2 regions of the Streptomyces sp. NPDC001781 genome follow, and region 2 is predicted to be linked to the other one. Evidence: predicted binding sites of a transcription regulator. Region 2 holds the regulator's gene; the other holds the start of a gene.
The links. Region 2 encodes HspR, which represses chaperone genes until heat shock. Its sites were predicted from a motif close to TTGAGNNNNNNNNNCTCAA; they were not measured.
Positions count from the first base shown of each region.

Region 1: lon (endopeptidase La) is a predicted target of HspR. The motif match lies at 4,852-4,870, and genes of this name have one in related genera.

Region 1 covers NZ_JBSFFI010000011.1:128,511-136,301, forward strand. The annotation lists gene ACWCV3_RS13390 (sensor histidine kinase) at 1-176, opposite strand, end outside; gene ACWCV3_RS13395 (hypothetical protein) at 559-1,347, shown strand; gene ACWCV3_RS13400 (MarR family winged helix-turn-helix transcriptional regulator) at 1,366-1,857, opposite strand; partial or broken gene ACWCV3_RS13405 (lysozyme) at 2,217-2,339, shown strand; gene lon (endopeptidase La) at 2,400-4,829, opposite strand; gene ACWCV3_RS13415 (spermine/spermidine synthase domain-containing protein) at 4,956-5,642, shown strand; gene ACWCV3_RS13420 (response regulator transcription factor) at 5,752-6,492, shown strand; gene ACWCV3_RS13425 (HAMP domain-containing sensor histidine kinase) at 6,489-7,601, shown strand.
Region 2 covers NZ_JBSFFI010000006.1:242,013-249,803, reverse strand. The annotation lists gene ACWCV3_RS08455 ((Fe-S)-binding protein) at 1-503, opposite strand, end outside; gene dnaK (molecular chaperone DnaK) at 787-2,628, shown strand; gene grpE (nucleotide exchange factor GrpE) at 2,625-3,275, shown strand; gene dnaJ (molecular chaperone DnaJ) at 3,321-4,508, shown strand; gene ACWCV3_RS08435 (heat shock protein transcriptional repressor HspR) at 4,514-4,972, shown strand; gene ACWCV3_RS08430 (sugar ABC transporter substrate-binding protein) at 5,322-6,428, shown strand; gene ACWCV3_RS08425 (helix-turn-helix transcriptional regulator) at 6,648-7,673, shown strand; gene ACWCV3_RS08420 (helix-turn-helix transcriptional regulator) at 7,670-7,791, opposite strand, start outside.

The sequences.
Region 1 (7,791 bases), on a different contig from region 2:
GAGGCGGTGAGCAGGGCGGGGGCGCCTGCCGCGGCTATGGCGGCGGCCACCACGGCCACGGCGACGATCAGCCGGTTGCGCACGTGGGTGGGGCGTCCAGCGCCCACGGGGTTCTGCTCGGCGGTCCCCTGGGGGGCCGTCTGCCTGCCTGTGCGCCGAGGCCGCTTCTTCTGCACCGGTGCTCGCAATCCTGAACTCGTCTACGGAAGGGCCGGGCGGCGCCCCGTCGTCTCGGTGCCAAGGGGTGCGTCACACCCGGTAGGTGGTTCCCGACCCTCCCAGCGCCGGTGGGCAGGGGCCGCGCATCACCTGACCCGCCACCCGAAGGAGTGAACATCGGAGGAGAGTTGGCGGGCAAGTCGCCGCGGCTCGCCGGACACCCCTGCGCGGCGGGCCGGTTGGACGCGCGGGGCAGCCTTTGGCAGTATTCGCCGCCACGGGTTCCCGGACCATGTCATTTGCCGCCAATTCCGGCGTCCGAGCCGGGCGATCACCCTGATCAGGGGGCGTACCCCGGCCGTTGGCCGCGCTCGTGAAGGGTTCGTGCAGACTGGCCGGGTGCGTACTGATCTCGTCTCGGAACCCGGCACCGCCGACCGGCCCAACGAGGACTTCGCGGGGGTCGGACTGCCCGCCTGCGGTCAGGGCGGTTGCGTGATCTTGCTGGACGGGGTGACACCGCCGCCGGACCCGCCGGGCTGCTCGCACCCGGTGCCCTGGTTCACCGCCCGGCTGGGCGGCGCGCTGACCGAACTGACCGTTTCCCACCGAGATCTGACGCTGGCGGAGATTCTCGGCCGGGCGATCACCCAAACGTCCGAGGCCCATCTGACCACGTGTGACCTTTCTCACCCGCGTACGCCCCAGGCGACGGCGGCGCTGGTCCGCTGGTCCGCACGGACGGTGGAGTACCTGGTGCTGTCGGACTCCGCGCTGCTGCTGCGCGCCCCGGACGGCACGGTGACCCCGGTGCTGGACGACCGGCTGGCCCGGCTGCCGCGCGGGGCGCTGACCAGCGCGGAGCGGGTGGACGCCGAGCTGCGCAACAAGGAGGGCGGCTTCTTCACGGCCGCCGCCGACCCGTCGGTGGCCCGGTACGCGGTCACCGGCTCGGTGCCGCGCGCCGAGGTGCGCTCGCTGGTCGCGCTGACCGACGGCGCGGCCCGCTGGACGCAGACGTTCCGCGAGGGCGACTGGACGGCCCTGTTCGACCTGGTCGCCGGGGAGGGCACCCGTGCCCTGGTGGAGCGGGTACGGGAGCTGGAGCTGGCGGACCGCGAGGAACGGGCGTTCCTGGGCCGCGGCAAGACGCACGACGACGCGACGGCCGTCCATGTGGAGCTGTGAGGGCTCCGGGACCGCCGGCTACTTCTCCGCGATGTCGTTCAGCTGGTGCAGCAGCCGGGCGAGCGCGGCGACCTCGCGGCGGTCCCAGTGGGCGAGCTGGCTGACGTAGCGGGCGCGACGGGCCTCCCTGACCCGGCCCACCCGGCCCCGCCCCTCATCGGTGAGCGTGACCAGCCAGGCGCGGCCGTCGGCCGGGTCGGGCTCGCGGGCGATCAGGCCGAGGTCCTCCAGGGCGCGCAACTGGCGGGACATGGTGGCCTTGCCGACGCCGATGTAGGCGGCCAGATCGGTGGCCCGCTGGGCGCCCTGCTCGTCGAGCCGGATGAGCAGCCCGTACGCGGCCGGTTCCAGGTCGGGGTGGACCTCGCGCGCCATCTCCCCCTGGTTGGCCCGGGCCCGCCGCAGCAGCACGGTCAGTTCACGCTCCAGCGCCAGGAATTCCTGGTCGGCACAGCGCGGCGCCACGGGTGTGATGGCCGCGCCCGTACCGTTGTTCCCGTCCTCGTGCACCTCTGTACCCCTGCCCGGTCTCGCCGTCTGAAACTTTCTGCCGGACCCCGTCATCGCCGCAGCTCCGCCAGTATTTCGCAGGCGTGGACCTACGGCGGCACCCGGATCCCCTTCCCACCCCCGCATCTGAGTGCGGAGCTTCCTGGACGGGCCGCTCGCGGCGGCCCGGCGCAACAGGCTCGCCGGTCTTTTCTCCCCCACTTCTCATGACGGAAGGCCACGCCATGCCCGTGCACAGACCCGGCTCCGCCCGCCCGCGCCCGTCCTCCTGGGCACGGCCCTGTTCGGCGCGCTCAGCCTCGTCCCCGGTGTCCTCTTCGCCGCTCCCGCGCAGGCCGCGCCCCACCGCGGCGACGCCTACGCTTCCGGCGGGCTGGGGCGTCCAGACCATGCGGCGGTACACCTCCTCCGGCCCGACGGCCGGCGACCACGAACGGTTCGACGGCGCCCTGGACCGGGTGCAGGCGCTCGCAGGCGGCTGAGCCCCGGGTACGCCGGAGGCCCGGGCCCCTCGCGGAAGGGGGCCCGGGCCTTCGCCACGCTCAGGCCGCGACCGGCTCCTCGGCCGCGGTGGCGGCGGGCGTGAGGGCCAGCTCCAGCACCTGGCGGACGTCGGTCACCGGGTGCACGTCGAGCTTCTCCAGCACCTCGGCCGGGACGTCGTCGAGATCGGCCTCGTTGCGCTTGGGGATGATCACGGTGGTCACCCCGGCGCGGTGCGCGGCGAGCAGCTTCTGCTTCACCCCGCCGATCGGCAGCACCCGCCCGGTCAGCGAGACCTCACCGGTCATCGCCACGTCCGTGCGGACCGGCCGGCCGGAGAGCAGTGAGGCCAGCGCGGTGGTCATCGTGACGCCCGCGCTCGGCCCGTCCTTGGGGACCGCGCCCGCCGGGAAGTGGACGTGCACACCCCGGTCCTTGAGGTCGGCCACCGGCAGCTCCAGCTCGGCGCCGTGGCTGCGCAGGAAGCTCAGCGCGATCTGCGCCGACTCCTTCATCACGTCACCGAGCTGCCCGGTCAGGGTCAGCCCCGCCGCGCCCGTCTCCGGGTCGGCGAGCGACGCCTCGACGTACAGCACGTCGCCGCCGGCGCCGGTGACCGCGAGTCCGGTCGCCACACCGGGGACGGCGGTACGGCGCTCGGCCGGGTCCTGGGCGGACTCGGGCACGTGGTGCGGGCGCCCGACCAGACCGCGCAGGTCCTCCTCGCCGACGGTGAACGGCAGTTCCCGCTCGCCCAGTTCGTGCTGGGCCGCGATTCTGCGGAGCAGCCGTGCCACGGTCCGCTCCAGGGTGCGCACGCCCGCCTCGCGGGTGTACTCGCCGGCGAGCCTGCGCAGCGCGCCCTCCTCCAGCGTCACCTCGTCGGCCGTGAGACCGGCGCGCTCCAGCTGGCGCGGGAGCAGGTGGTCGCGGGCGATGACGACCTTCTCGTCCTCGGTGTAGCCGTCGAGCCGGACGATCTCCATCCGGTCCGCCAGCGCCTCCGGGATCGCCTCCAGCACATTGGCGGTGGCGAGGAAGACCACGTCGGACAGGTCGAGTTCGACCTCCAGGTAGTGGTCCCGGAAGGTGTGGTTCTGCGCCGGGTCCAGCACTTCGAGCAGGGCGGCCGCCGGGTCGCCCCGGAAGTCCGAGCCGACCTTGTCGATCTCGTCGAGCAGCACGACCGGGTTCATCGACCCGGCCTCCTTGACCGCGCGGACGACACGGCCGGGCAGCGCGCCGACGTAGGTGCGCCGGTGGCCCCGGATCTCCGCCTCGTCGCGGACTCCGCCGAGCGCGACGCGGACGAACTTGCGCCCCATCGCATGTGCGACGGACTCCCCCAGACTGGTCTTTCCCACGCCGGGCGGGCCCACCAGGGCCAGCACGGCACCGCCGCGCCGTCCGCCGATCACGCCGAGGCCGCGCTCACCGCGCCGCTTGCGCACGGCGAGGTACTCGGTGATGCGCGCCTTCACGTCGTCCAGACCGGCGTGCTCGGCGTCCAGGACCTCCTTGGCGCCCTGGATGTCGTACGCGTCCTCGGTCCGCTCGTTCCACGGCATCTCCAGGACGGTGTCCAGCCAGGTGCGGATCCAGGAGCCCTCGGGCGACTGGTCGGAGGAGCGCTCCAGCTTCTCCACTTCCTTGAGCGCGGCCTCCCGGACGTGTCCGGGCAGGTCGGCGGCCTCCACGCGGGCGCGGTAGTCGTCGGACTCCTCGGCCGCGTCCGGGCCGTCGCCGTTCAGCTCGCGCAGCTCCTTGCGGACCGCTTCGAGCTGGCGGCGCAGCAGGAACTCGCGCTGCTGCCTGTCGACGCCCTCCTGGACGTCCTTGGCGATGGTCTCGGCCACGTCCTGCTCGGCGAGGTGGTCGCGGAGCTGCTGGGCGGCGAGCCTGAGCCGGGCCACCGGGTCGGTGGTCTCCAGCAGCTCGGTCTTCTGGTCGGTGGTGAGGAACGGCGAGTATCCGGAGTTGTCGGCGAGCGCGGAGACGTCGTCGATGGCCTGGACCCGGTCCACCACCTGCCAGGCGCCGCGCTTGCGCAGCCAGGTGGTGGCCAGTGCCTTGTACTCCTTGACCAGGTCGGTCACCTGACCGGGCAGCGGGTCGGGCACGGTCTCCTCGACCCGGACGCCCTCGACCCACAGCGCGGCGCCGGGGCCGGTGGTGCCCGCGCCGATGCGCACCCGGTGTCGGCCCTTGACCAGCGCGCCGGGGTCGCCGTCGGCGAGTCTGCCGACCTGCTCCACGGTGCCGAGCACGCCGGTCTTCGCGTAGGTGCCGTCGATGCGCGGGACCAGCAGCACCCTGGGCTTGCCGGACTCGGCGCGCGCGGCGGACTGGGCGGCCTCCACGGCGGCCCTGATCTCGGCGTCGCTCAGGTCGAGCGGCACGACCATGCCGGGCAGCACGATCTCGCCGTCGAGCGGCAGCACGGGCAGAACGAGCGTGGCCTCCATGGACTCACCCGACTCAGCAGCCATGATCTCCCCTTCGGCAGTCAACTTGAGTAACACTGGCTCAATGCTCCTGAGTGGTTCAATGTTCCCCGAACATCGTTCGCTGTCGGCGAACGCAGACCCGCCGGGCGGACGGGGCAGGATGACCGCATGACTGGCACGCACGACGGCGCCGCGGACACGGAGGTCCTGGACCGGCGCGTGGGACCGTACGGGGAGGTGGCGCTGCGCCGCAGCGGGGCGCTGCTCCAGATCATCGCCAACGGATGCTTCCTGATGGACACCTCCGACGGCCGCTCGGAACGGCTGCTCGTGGACGCCGCGCGGGACGCGCTGGACGACCGGCCGGCGCCGGAGGTGCTGATCGGCGGGCTCGGCGTCGGCTTCTCACTGGCGCACGCCGCCGCCGACCCCCGCTGGGGACGCATCACCGTCGTCGAGCGCGAGCCCGCCGTCATCGACTGGCACCGCGACGGCCCGCTGGCCGCGATCTCCGCCGGGGCGACGGCCGACCCGCGCACCCGCGTCGTGGAGGCGGATCTCGTCGGCTACGTCAATGAGACATCCGACACGTTCGACGCGCTGTGCCTCGACATCGACAACGGACCCGGCTGGACGGTGACGGAGGGCAACCAGGGGCTCTACACGCCCGACGGACTGGCTGCGTGCGCAAGGGTGTTGAGGCCCGGCGGAGTACTGGCGACCTGGTCTGCGCAGCCCTCCCCGGAATTTGAAGGAACCTTGCGGAATGCCGGGTTCCGACAGGTGCGTACCGAAGAGGTCCCCGTTGCCCGTGGCGTTCCCGACGTGGTCCATCTCGCCGTCCGACCTGGATAGCGACGGCCCGGCGTGTCCCCGTAATGTGCAGCGTGACGCGGATCATTCAAGCGTCAATCGCAGTCATGGGATCACCCCCACGGATTCCGGAAAGCAACAGGGGCGGGCGATGGAGCAGACACACACCTCCCAGACCGGTGCGGCGACGACCTCACAGGGCGCGCAGCGCCGGGTACTGGTCGTCGAGGACGACCCCACGATCGTCGACGCCATCGCGGCCCGGCTCCGCGCCGAGGGATTCCTCGTGCAGACGGCCGGTGACGGTCCGTCGGCGGTCGACACGGCCGAGGCCTGGCAGCCCGACCTGCTGATCCTCGACATCATGCTGCCCGGCTTCGACGGCCTGGAGGTGTGCCGCCGCGTGCAGGCGTCCCGCCCGGTGCCGGTGATGATGCTGACCGCGCGCGACGACGAGACCGACATGCTGGTGGGCCTCGGAGTCGGCGCCGACGACTACATGACCAAGCCGTTCTCCATGCGGGAGCTGGCCGCACGCGTGCACGTCCTGCTGCGCCGCATGGAGCGCGCCGCGCTCGCCGCGACCACGCCCCGCTCCGGGATACTCCGGCTCGGCGAGCTGGAGATCGACCACGCCCAGCGCCGGGTGCGCGTGAAGGCGGACGACGTCCACCTGACGCCCACCGAGTTCGACCTGCTGGTGTGCCTGGCCAGCACCCCGCGCGCGGTGCTCTCCCGCGAGCAGCTGCTCGCCGAGGTCTGGGACTGGGCGGACGCCTCCGGCACCCGGACCGTGGACAGCCACATCAAGGCCCTGCGCCGGAAGATCGGCGCCGAGCGCATCCGCACGGTGCACGGGGTCGGTTACGCGCTGGAGACGCCGACGCCGTGAGCCGGGGACGGGAAGCGGGGCGCCGGCGCTCCGGGGACGGACCCTGGGGCGGCGTACGCCCGTTCTCGATCAAGACGAAGCTGGGCGCGCTGGTCGTCATCTCGGTGCTGATCACCACCGGTCTCTCCATGATCGCGGTGCACACCAAGACCGAGCTGCGCTTCATCACCGTCTTCTCGATGATCGCCACGCTGCTGATCACCCAGTTCGTGGCCCACTCGCTCACCGCGCCGCTGGACGAGATGAACGCGGTGGCCCGCTCCATCTCGCACGGCGACTACACGCGCCGGGTGAGCGAGGGCCGCCGCGACGAGCTGGGCGACCTCGCCGTCACGATCAACGTCATGGCGGACGAGCTGGAGGCCCAGGACCTCCAGCGCAAGGAGCTGGTGGCGAACGTCTCCCACGAGCTGCGCACCCCCATCGCCGGCCTGCGCGCCGTGCTGGAGAACATCGTCGACGGTGTCACCGAGGCCGACCCGGAGACCATGCGCACCGCGCTGCGCCAGACCGACCGGCTCGGCCGGCTGGTGGAGACCCTGCTCGACCTCTCCCGCCTCGACAACGGCGTGGTCCCGCTGAAGGCCCGCCGCTTCGAGGTGTGGCCGTACCTGTCCGGGGTGCTCAAGGAGGCCAACATGGTCGCCTCCGCGCGCGCCGGCATCGCCTCCGGCTCCGGCAGCCACACCCGTACCGACGTGCATCTGCACCTGGACGTGTCCCCGCCGGAGCTGACCGCGCACGCCGATCCCGAGCGCATCCACCAGGTCGTGGCGAACCTCATAGACAACGCCGTCAAGCACAGCCCGCCGCACGGCCGGGTGACGGTGAAGGCCCGGCGCGGCTCGCGCCCGGAGTCGCTGGAGCTGGAGGTGCTGGACGAGGGTCCGGGCATCCCCCGCTCGGAGTGGCACCGCGTGTTCGAGCGGTTCAACCGGGGCGCGGTGACCCGCCCGCACGGTCCGGGCAGCGACGGCGGCACCGGTCTGGGGCTGGCCATCGCCCGGTGGGCGGTGGATCTGCACGGCGGCCGGATCGGTGTGGCCGAATCCGAGCGGGGCTGCCGAATCATCGTCACCCTTCCAGGGGTCGATCCGGCGTCGAGTTGACGCTCCGGGCCCGCATGGGGTTCAGTCGGATGATCAAGATCACAATCGTTCGCCGCGGCGGACACGTGTGATCAGGCACGGGCCGGCGCGATGCGCGGAGCGAGGGCGCTCAGGGCCCCCGTCAGGCGTGCCGGCAATCCCCCGCCCGCATCCGGAACCCCGCTTGTTTCCCGCCATTTCGCGGCCCGAA
Region 2 (7,791 bases):
ATCGCCAGGCCGATGGTGAGGATGACGTACTCGACGAAGTACGCCTGGCCGGCCTTGGAGCCGGCGAAGCGGGACTTGCGGCCCGGGCGGCTGGGCAGGCTCAGCAGCCGGATGACCATGAGCACGGCGATGCCGAGCACGGTCATCACGCCGATGAACTCGATGTACAGCTCGAAGGGCAGGAAGTCGCCGATGAAGGGCAGTGTCCAGTCGGCCTTGAAGAGCTGGCCGAACGCCTGGGCCAGGGTCGGCGGCAGCGTCAGGAAGCCCACGGCCACGAACCAGTGGGCCACGCCGACGATGCCCCACCTGTTCATCCGGGTGTGGCCGAGGAACTCCCGCACCAGGGTCACGCTGCGCTGGTACGGGTTGTCGGTCCGGGTACCGGCGGGGACGGGCTGGCCCAGCTTGAAGTACCGGACGAACTGTCCGATGGCCCGGGCGAGCAGCGCGACGCCGACCACGGTCAGGACCAGCGACACGATGATCGCGGCGAGTTGCATGAGGGGCTCCTGAGGCGGCCTCGAAATTACTAAGCGGTAACTTATGCAGTCCGTCTGAGACTACCCCCATCCTCCTGTGTGACGCAGCACGGCGCGGGGTGAGATGGGTCGCTGAGGGTTGCCTTCGCCGGGACGGAGGAACCCGCGCCGCACCGGGCCGGAGCCGCCTTGCATATAAGCGCCATATAAGAGTTGAGTCCCCCCGGCTCATGTCTGTTGACCCGACGCGATCGGAGTGGCACACTTGAGCCAGTCACACTCAAGTCCTCTGGAGGAATCAACCATGGCACGTGCGGTCGGCATCGACCTGGGCACGACTAACTCCGTCGTCAGCGTTCTGGAGGGCGGCGAGCCCACCGTCATCACCAACGCCGAGGGTGCCCGGACCACGCCGTCCGTCGTCGCCTTCGCGAAGAACGGTGAGGTGCTCGTCGGCGAGGTCGCCAAGCGCCAGGCGGTCACGAACGTGGACCGGACCATCCGCTCGGTGAAGCGCCACATGGGCACCGACTGGAAGATCCAGCTCGACGGGAAGGACTTCAACCCGCAGCAGATCTCCGCGTTCATCCTGCAGAAGCTGAAGCGCGACGCCGAGTCCTACCTGGGCGAGAAGGTGACCGACGCGGTCATCACCGTCCCGGCGTACTTCAACGACTCCGAGCGCCAGGCGACCAAGGAAGCCGGTGAGATCGCGGGTCTGAACGTCCTGCGCATCGTCAACGAGCCGACCGCCGCCGCCCTCGCGTACGGCCTCGACAAGGACGACCAGACCATCCTGGTCTTCGACCTCGGTGGCGGCACCTTCGACGTGTCGCTGCTGGAGATCGGTGACGGCGTCGTCGAGGTGAAGGCCACCAACGGCGACAACCACCTCGGTGGTGACGACTGGGACCAGCGTGTCGTCGACTACCTGGTCCAGCAGTTCAAGGCCGGCCACGGCGTGGACCTCGCCAAGGACAAGATGGCCCTCCAGCGCCTCCGCGAGGCCGCCGAGAAGGCCAAGATCGAGCTGTCCTCCTCCACGGAGACCTCGATCAACCTGCCCTACATCACGGCGTCCGCCGAGGGCCCGCTGCACCTGGACGAGAAGCTCACCCGCGCCCAGTTCCAGCAGCTCACCGCCGACCTCCTGGAGCGCTGCAAGACGCCGTTCCACAACGTCATCAAGGACGCGGGCATCCAGCTCGGCGAGATCGACCACGTGGTCCTCGTCGGTGGCTCGACCCGCATGCCGGCCGTCGCCGAGCTGGTCAAGGAACTGACCGGCGGCAACGAGGCCAACAAGGGCGTCAACCCGGACGAGGTCGTCGCCATCGGCGCCGCCCTCCAGGCCGGTGTCCTCAAGGGCGAGGTCAAGGACGTCCTGCTCCTCGACGTCACCCCGCTGTCCCTCGGTATCGAGACCAAGGGCGGCATCATGACCAAGCTGATCGAGCGGAACACGACGATCCCGACCAAGCGGTCCGAGATCTTCACCACCGCCGAGGACAACCAGCCCTCCGTGCAGATCCAGGTCTACCAGGGCGAGCGCGAGATCGCGGCGTACAACAAGAAGCTCGGCATGTTCGAGCTGACCGGTCTGCCGCCGGCCCCGCGCGGTGTCCCGCAGATCGAGGTCGCCTTCGACATCGACGCCAACGGCATCATGCACGTGACCGCGAAGGACCTGGGCACGGGCAAGGAGCAGAAGATGACCGTCACCGGCGGCTCCTCGCTGCCGAAGGACGAGGTCGACCGCATGCGCCAGGAGGCCGAGAAGTACGCGGAGGAGGACCACGCCCGCCGCGAGGCCGCCGAGTCCCGCAACCAGGGCGAGCAGCTCGTCTACCAGACCGAGAAGTTCCTCAAGGACAACGAGGACAAGGTCCCGGGCGAGATCAAGACCGAGGTCGAGGAGGCTGTCGCCGAGCTGAAGGAGAAGCTCAAGGGCGAGGACAGCGCCGAGATCCGCACGGCCACCGAGAAGGTCGCGGCCGTCTCGCAGAAGCTCGGCCAGGCCATGTACGCCGACGCCCAGGGCGCCCAGGCCGCCGGCGGTCCGTCCGCCGACGCCGGTGAGGCCAAGGACGACGACGTCGTGGACGCCGAGATCGTCGACGACGAGCGCAAGGACGGTGCCGCGTGACGGAGGAGACCCCGGGCTTCGAGGAGAAGCCCGACGTCCCCTCCGGCGCGAACCCCGACGACGCCGAGCCGAAGGCCGCCTCCGAGAAGGAGGCGGCCCCGGCGGGGGACGCAAGTGCGGACGCCGGTCTGGTGGCGCAGCTGGACCAGGTGCGGACGGCGCTCGGTGAGCGCACGGCCGACCTCCAGCGGCTGCAGGCCGAGTACCAGAACTACCGCCGCCGCGTCGATCGCGACCGCGTCGCGGTCAAGGAGGTCGCCATCGCGAACCTCCTGACCGAGCTGCTGCCCGTGCTGGACGACATCGGCCGCGCGCGGGAGCACGGCGAACTGCTCGGCGGCTTCAAGTCGGTCGCCGAGTCGCTGGAGACCGTGGCGGCCAAGATGGGCCTCATGCAGTTCGGCAAGGAGGGCGAGCCCTTCGACCCGACGATCCACGAGGCCCTGATGCACTCCTACGCGCCCGACGTCACCGAGACGACGTGCGTGGCCATCCTCCAGCCCGGTTACCGCATCGGTGAGCGCACCATCCGCCCCGCGCGGGTGGCCGTCGCCGAGCCGCAGCCCGGCGCGCAGACCGTCAAGGCGGAGGAGGCCGAGGAGAGCGCGGCCGACGACAAGGAGAACGGTGGCCCGGAGGAGGGCTGACGTAGTCACGGCAGACATGCAGGTCCGGAAGGAGGGACGTCGGGGATGAGTACCAAGGACTTCATCGAGAAGGACTTCTACAAGGTCCTCGGCGTCCCCAAGGACGCCACCGAGGCCGAGATCAAGAAGGCGTACCGGAAGCTCGCCCGCGAGTTCCACCCGGACGCCAACAAGGGCAACACCCGCGCCGAGGAGCGCTTCAAGGAGATCTCCGAGGCGAACGACGTCCTCGGCGACCCCAAGAAGCGCAAGGAGTACGACGACGCGCGGGCCCTGTTCGGCAACGGCGGATTCAGGCCGGGGCCGGGCGCGGGCGGCGGTCAGTTCAACTTCGACCTCGGTGACCTCTTCGGAGGCGCCGGCGGCGCGGGCGGCGGCCAGAGCGGCGGCTTCGGTGGCGGCGGCGGCCTGGGCGACGTCTTCGGCGGTCTGTTCAACCGGGGCGGCGCGGGTACCACCCGTACCCAGCCGCGCCGGGGGCAGGACGTCGACACCGAGGTGACGCTCAGCTTCACCGAGGCGATCGAGGGCGCGACCGTACCGCTCAGGATGACCTCCCAGGCGCCCTGCAAGGCGTGTTCGGGCACCGGCGACAAGAACGGCACGCCGCGCGTGTGCCCGACCTGCGTCGGCACCGGGCAGGTCGCGCGCGGCTCGGGCGGCGGCTTCTCGCTCACCGACCCGTGCCCCGACTGCAAGGGCCGCGGCCTGATCGCCGAGCACCCCTGCACCGAGTGCAGCGGCAGCGGCCGGGCCAAGTCCTCGCGCACCATGCAGGTCCGCATCCCGGCGGGTGTCACCGACGGGCAGCGCATCCGGCTGCGCGGCAAGGGCGCGCCCGGCGAGCGCGGCGGTCCGGCCGGCGATCTGTACGTCACCGTCCACGTGGGCGAGCACAGGGTGTTCGGCCGCAAGGGCGACAACCTCACCGTCACCGTGCCGGTCACCTTCACCGAGGCGGCCCTCGGCGGCGAGGTGCGGGTTCCCACCCTCGGCGGGTCCCCGGTCACCCTGAAGCTGCCGCCCGGCACGCCCAACGGCCGCACCATGCGGGCGCGGGGCAAGGGCGCGGCGCGCAAGGACGGCAGCCACGGCGATCTGCTGATCACCGTGGAGGTGAGTGTCCCGAAGGACCTCTCGGGGAAGGCTCGTGACGCGCTGGAGGCGTATCGCGAGGCGACCGCGGAGGAGGACCCGCGGGCGGAGCTGTTCGAGGCCGCGAAGGGAGAATGAGCCCGATGGACACACCAGGTCGCCGGCGCAACCCGTACGAGCTGACCGAGGAGACCCCGGTCTACGTCATCTCGGTCGCCGCGCAGCTCTCCGGACTCCATCCGCAGACTCTCCGTCAGTACGACCGCCTCGGTCTGGTCTCCCCGGACCGCACGGCGGGGCGGGGGCGGCGCTATTCGGCCCGTGACATCGAACTGCTCCGTCAGGTGCAGCAGTTGTCGCAGGACGAGGGCATCAACCTGGCCGGCATCAAGCGCATCATCGAACTGGAGAACCACGTCGCGGCTCTCCAGTCCCGCGTCGCGGAGCTGGAGTCGGCACTGGACGGCGCGGCGGCGGCGATGCGTCAGCGCGAGGCCGCGGTGCACGCCTCCTACCGGCGTGACCTGGTCCCGTACCAGGAGGTCCAGCAGACCAGCGCGCTGGTGGTGTGGCGGCCCAAGCGGCAGACGTCCGCGGACTGACCCGGACCGGCTCCACGAGTCCGGCGAGCACCCTCGAAGGGGGCCGGGAGGGACGACGCCTCCCGGCCCCTCGTGCTTCCGCGGCGGCCGTTCCCGACGGCGTTCACAGCGTGGCTGACTTCATTCGCCCATGTGAACGTGAAACGTGCTGCGTGCGGGGAGCCTGTGAAGGGTGTTTGCAGCGGGTTGTGCAAGGTTCCGCCAGGTCTTCACCGTTCGAACGCAGCGTGGTGTTGCCATCTCGTTAAGTTGTTTTGCTTGACGCCACGGGGCGCCTCCAAGTTGTCTTTTCAGACACCCGGGTCGTACGCAGCACGCCCGTCGGAACGCACCTGAAGTGAGCCCTCGAATGCGCCGTATCGCCATGTCCGTGGCCGTCACCACGATGGTCCTCCCGCTCGCCGGATGCGGCGTCCTCAACGCGGCGGGAGACGACGCGAGCGCGAGCCCGACCAAGGGCGACCAGGTCACCGTCGGCCTGCTGCTGCCGGAGAAGGCGAACAGCCGCTACGACAAGTTCGACTACCCCATCATCAGGAGCAAGGTGGCCGAACTGACGCACAGGAAGGGCACGGTCCAGTACGCCAACGCCGACGCGAACGCGGGCCGGCAGGCCGAGCAGATGCAGCGGATGATCGACCAGAGGGTCGACGTCATCCTGCTGGACGCCGTGGACGCGCACGGGATCGCGCCGACCGTGAAGAAGGCCAAGGACGCCGGCATCCCGGTCATCGCCTACGACCGGCTGGCCGAGGGCCCGATCCAGGCCTACATCTCCTTCGACAACGAGCTGGTCGGCGAGGTGCAGGGCCGTTCCCTGCTGGAGCGGCTGGGTTCGAGCGCGGGTCTCTCCGACAAGATCGTGATGATGAACGGCTCGCCCACCGACCCCAACGCCAAGCAGTTCAAGGAGGGCGCGCTCTCCGAGCTGAACGGCAAGGTGACGATCGCGGACAGCTTCGACACCAAGGACTGGAAGCCGGAGAACGCCGAGGCGAACATGACCGAGGCGATAGGCCGGATCGGCAAGGACAACATCGCCGCCGTCTACTCCGCCAACGACGGCATGGCCGGCGGCATCATCAAGGCGCTGAAGAACGCGGGCGTCACCACCCTGCCCCCGATCACCGGCCAGGACGCCGAACTGGACGCCGTGCAGCGCATCCTGGCGGACCAGCAGTACATGAGCGTGTACAAGTCCTACCCGGACGAGGCCGAGGCCGCCGCCCAGATGGCCGTCGCCAAGGTGCAGGGCAAGGACATCCAGTTCGACGCCCTCACCCAGGACCGCGTCAGCAGCCCCACCGACAAGCAGATCCCGGCCAGGCTGGTCCAGGTGGCCGCGCTGACCAAGAGCAAGATCAAGGAAACGGTCGTCGAGGACGGCATCTACACCGTTGACCAGATCTGCACCGCCCCCTACAAGTCGGCCTGCGCCGCCGTGGGCCTGCGCTGACGCGCGGACTCGCGTCCGGGGAGCGACCCGGAGGCAGGTGAGGGAGGCGGCCCCGCTGACGGCGGGGCCGCCTCCCTCTTCGTGTGCCGTGCCGCCCCCGGCCATCCGGGCATACCGGTGTTCCGCGGTTTCCGGGGCAGGAGGAGCCGTGTTGCGGAGGCGGGCGGCGCCGCGCATAGTTGCGCTGCGAAGTGGCGGCGACCGGGGGTGGAATGGGCGATGGCCGGGCACGCGATGGAGGAGCATCCCCACGGTGCCGACCGGCTGTGCGGGCAGGGAGACCGTGTGTACTCCCGCGCCGTGCGCCGGGGCCGGGTGCCCCGCGCGGACGCGGAGCCGGTGCCCTGCCTGCTGGAGCTGGCCCTGCTGCACCCCGACCCCGACGACATGGACTGGCTGGTGCCCACCTCCCCACAGGAGGTGATGACCCGGCTGCTGCGCGGGGTCTACGACGAGGTCAACGAGAGCCGGCGCCGGATGGGCTCGGCGGTCGCCGCGTTCGACTGGTACGCCGGGCTCGGCCGTCAACTGCCCGCCCTCGGCACGCCGGGTGAAGGCTCCTCGATCCGGGTGCTGGACGGTCTCACCCGTATCCAGGCCGCGATGGACGAGGCGACCGAGCGGTGCGCGACCGAGGTGCTCACCGTGCAGCCCGGCGGCATCCGCCGCGAGGCCGAGCTGACCGAGGGACTGCACCGGGCCCTCGAACTGCGCGGCCGCGGCGTCAGGATGCGCGACCTCTACACCCATGTCGCCCGGCACGGCCAGGGGTTGCTCAACTACCTTGAGCTGATGGGCGACACGGTGGAGGCCCGCACGCTGGACGAGGTCATCGACCGGCTCATCCTCTTCGACCGCACGGTCGCCTTCATCCCCGCCAACACCGACCGCACCATGGCGCTGGAACTGCGCCACCCGGCGCTGGTGGAGTACCTGGTGACCGTCTTCGAGCGGCTGTGGCGGCTGGCGATCCCGCTCACCGCCCCGCTGCCCGACACCGGTATCGAGGGCATCTCGCACCGCGAACGCGCCATCGCCGCGCTGCTCGCCGAGGGTCACCAGGACGCGGTGATCGCCGAGCGGCTCGGCATCAGCGTGCGCACCTGCCGTGCGCACATCGCCCGGCTCTCGGAGACCCTGGGAGCGACCAGCCGCACCCAACTCGGCGTCCGTATCGCCCAGGTCGGACTGGACGGCCCCACGCACGGACCCGCGCCGGCGCCCGCCGGGGCGCACAGCCCCTAGGAGGCGTCCTCCTCGTTGAGCATCCCGGAGCGGGCGATCAGGTAGCCGAGCTGGGCCCGGCTGCCGCTGCCCAGCGCGGTGGCCAGCTTGGCGATGTGGGCGCGGCAGGTGCGCACGT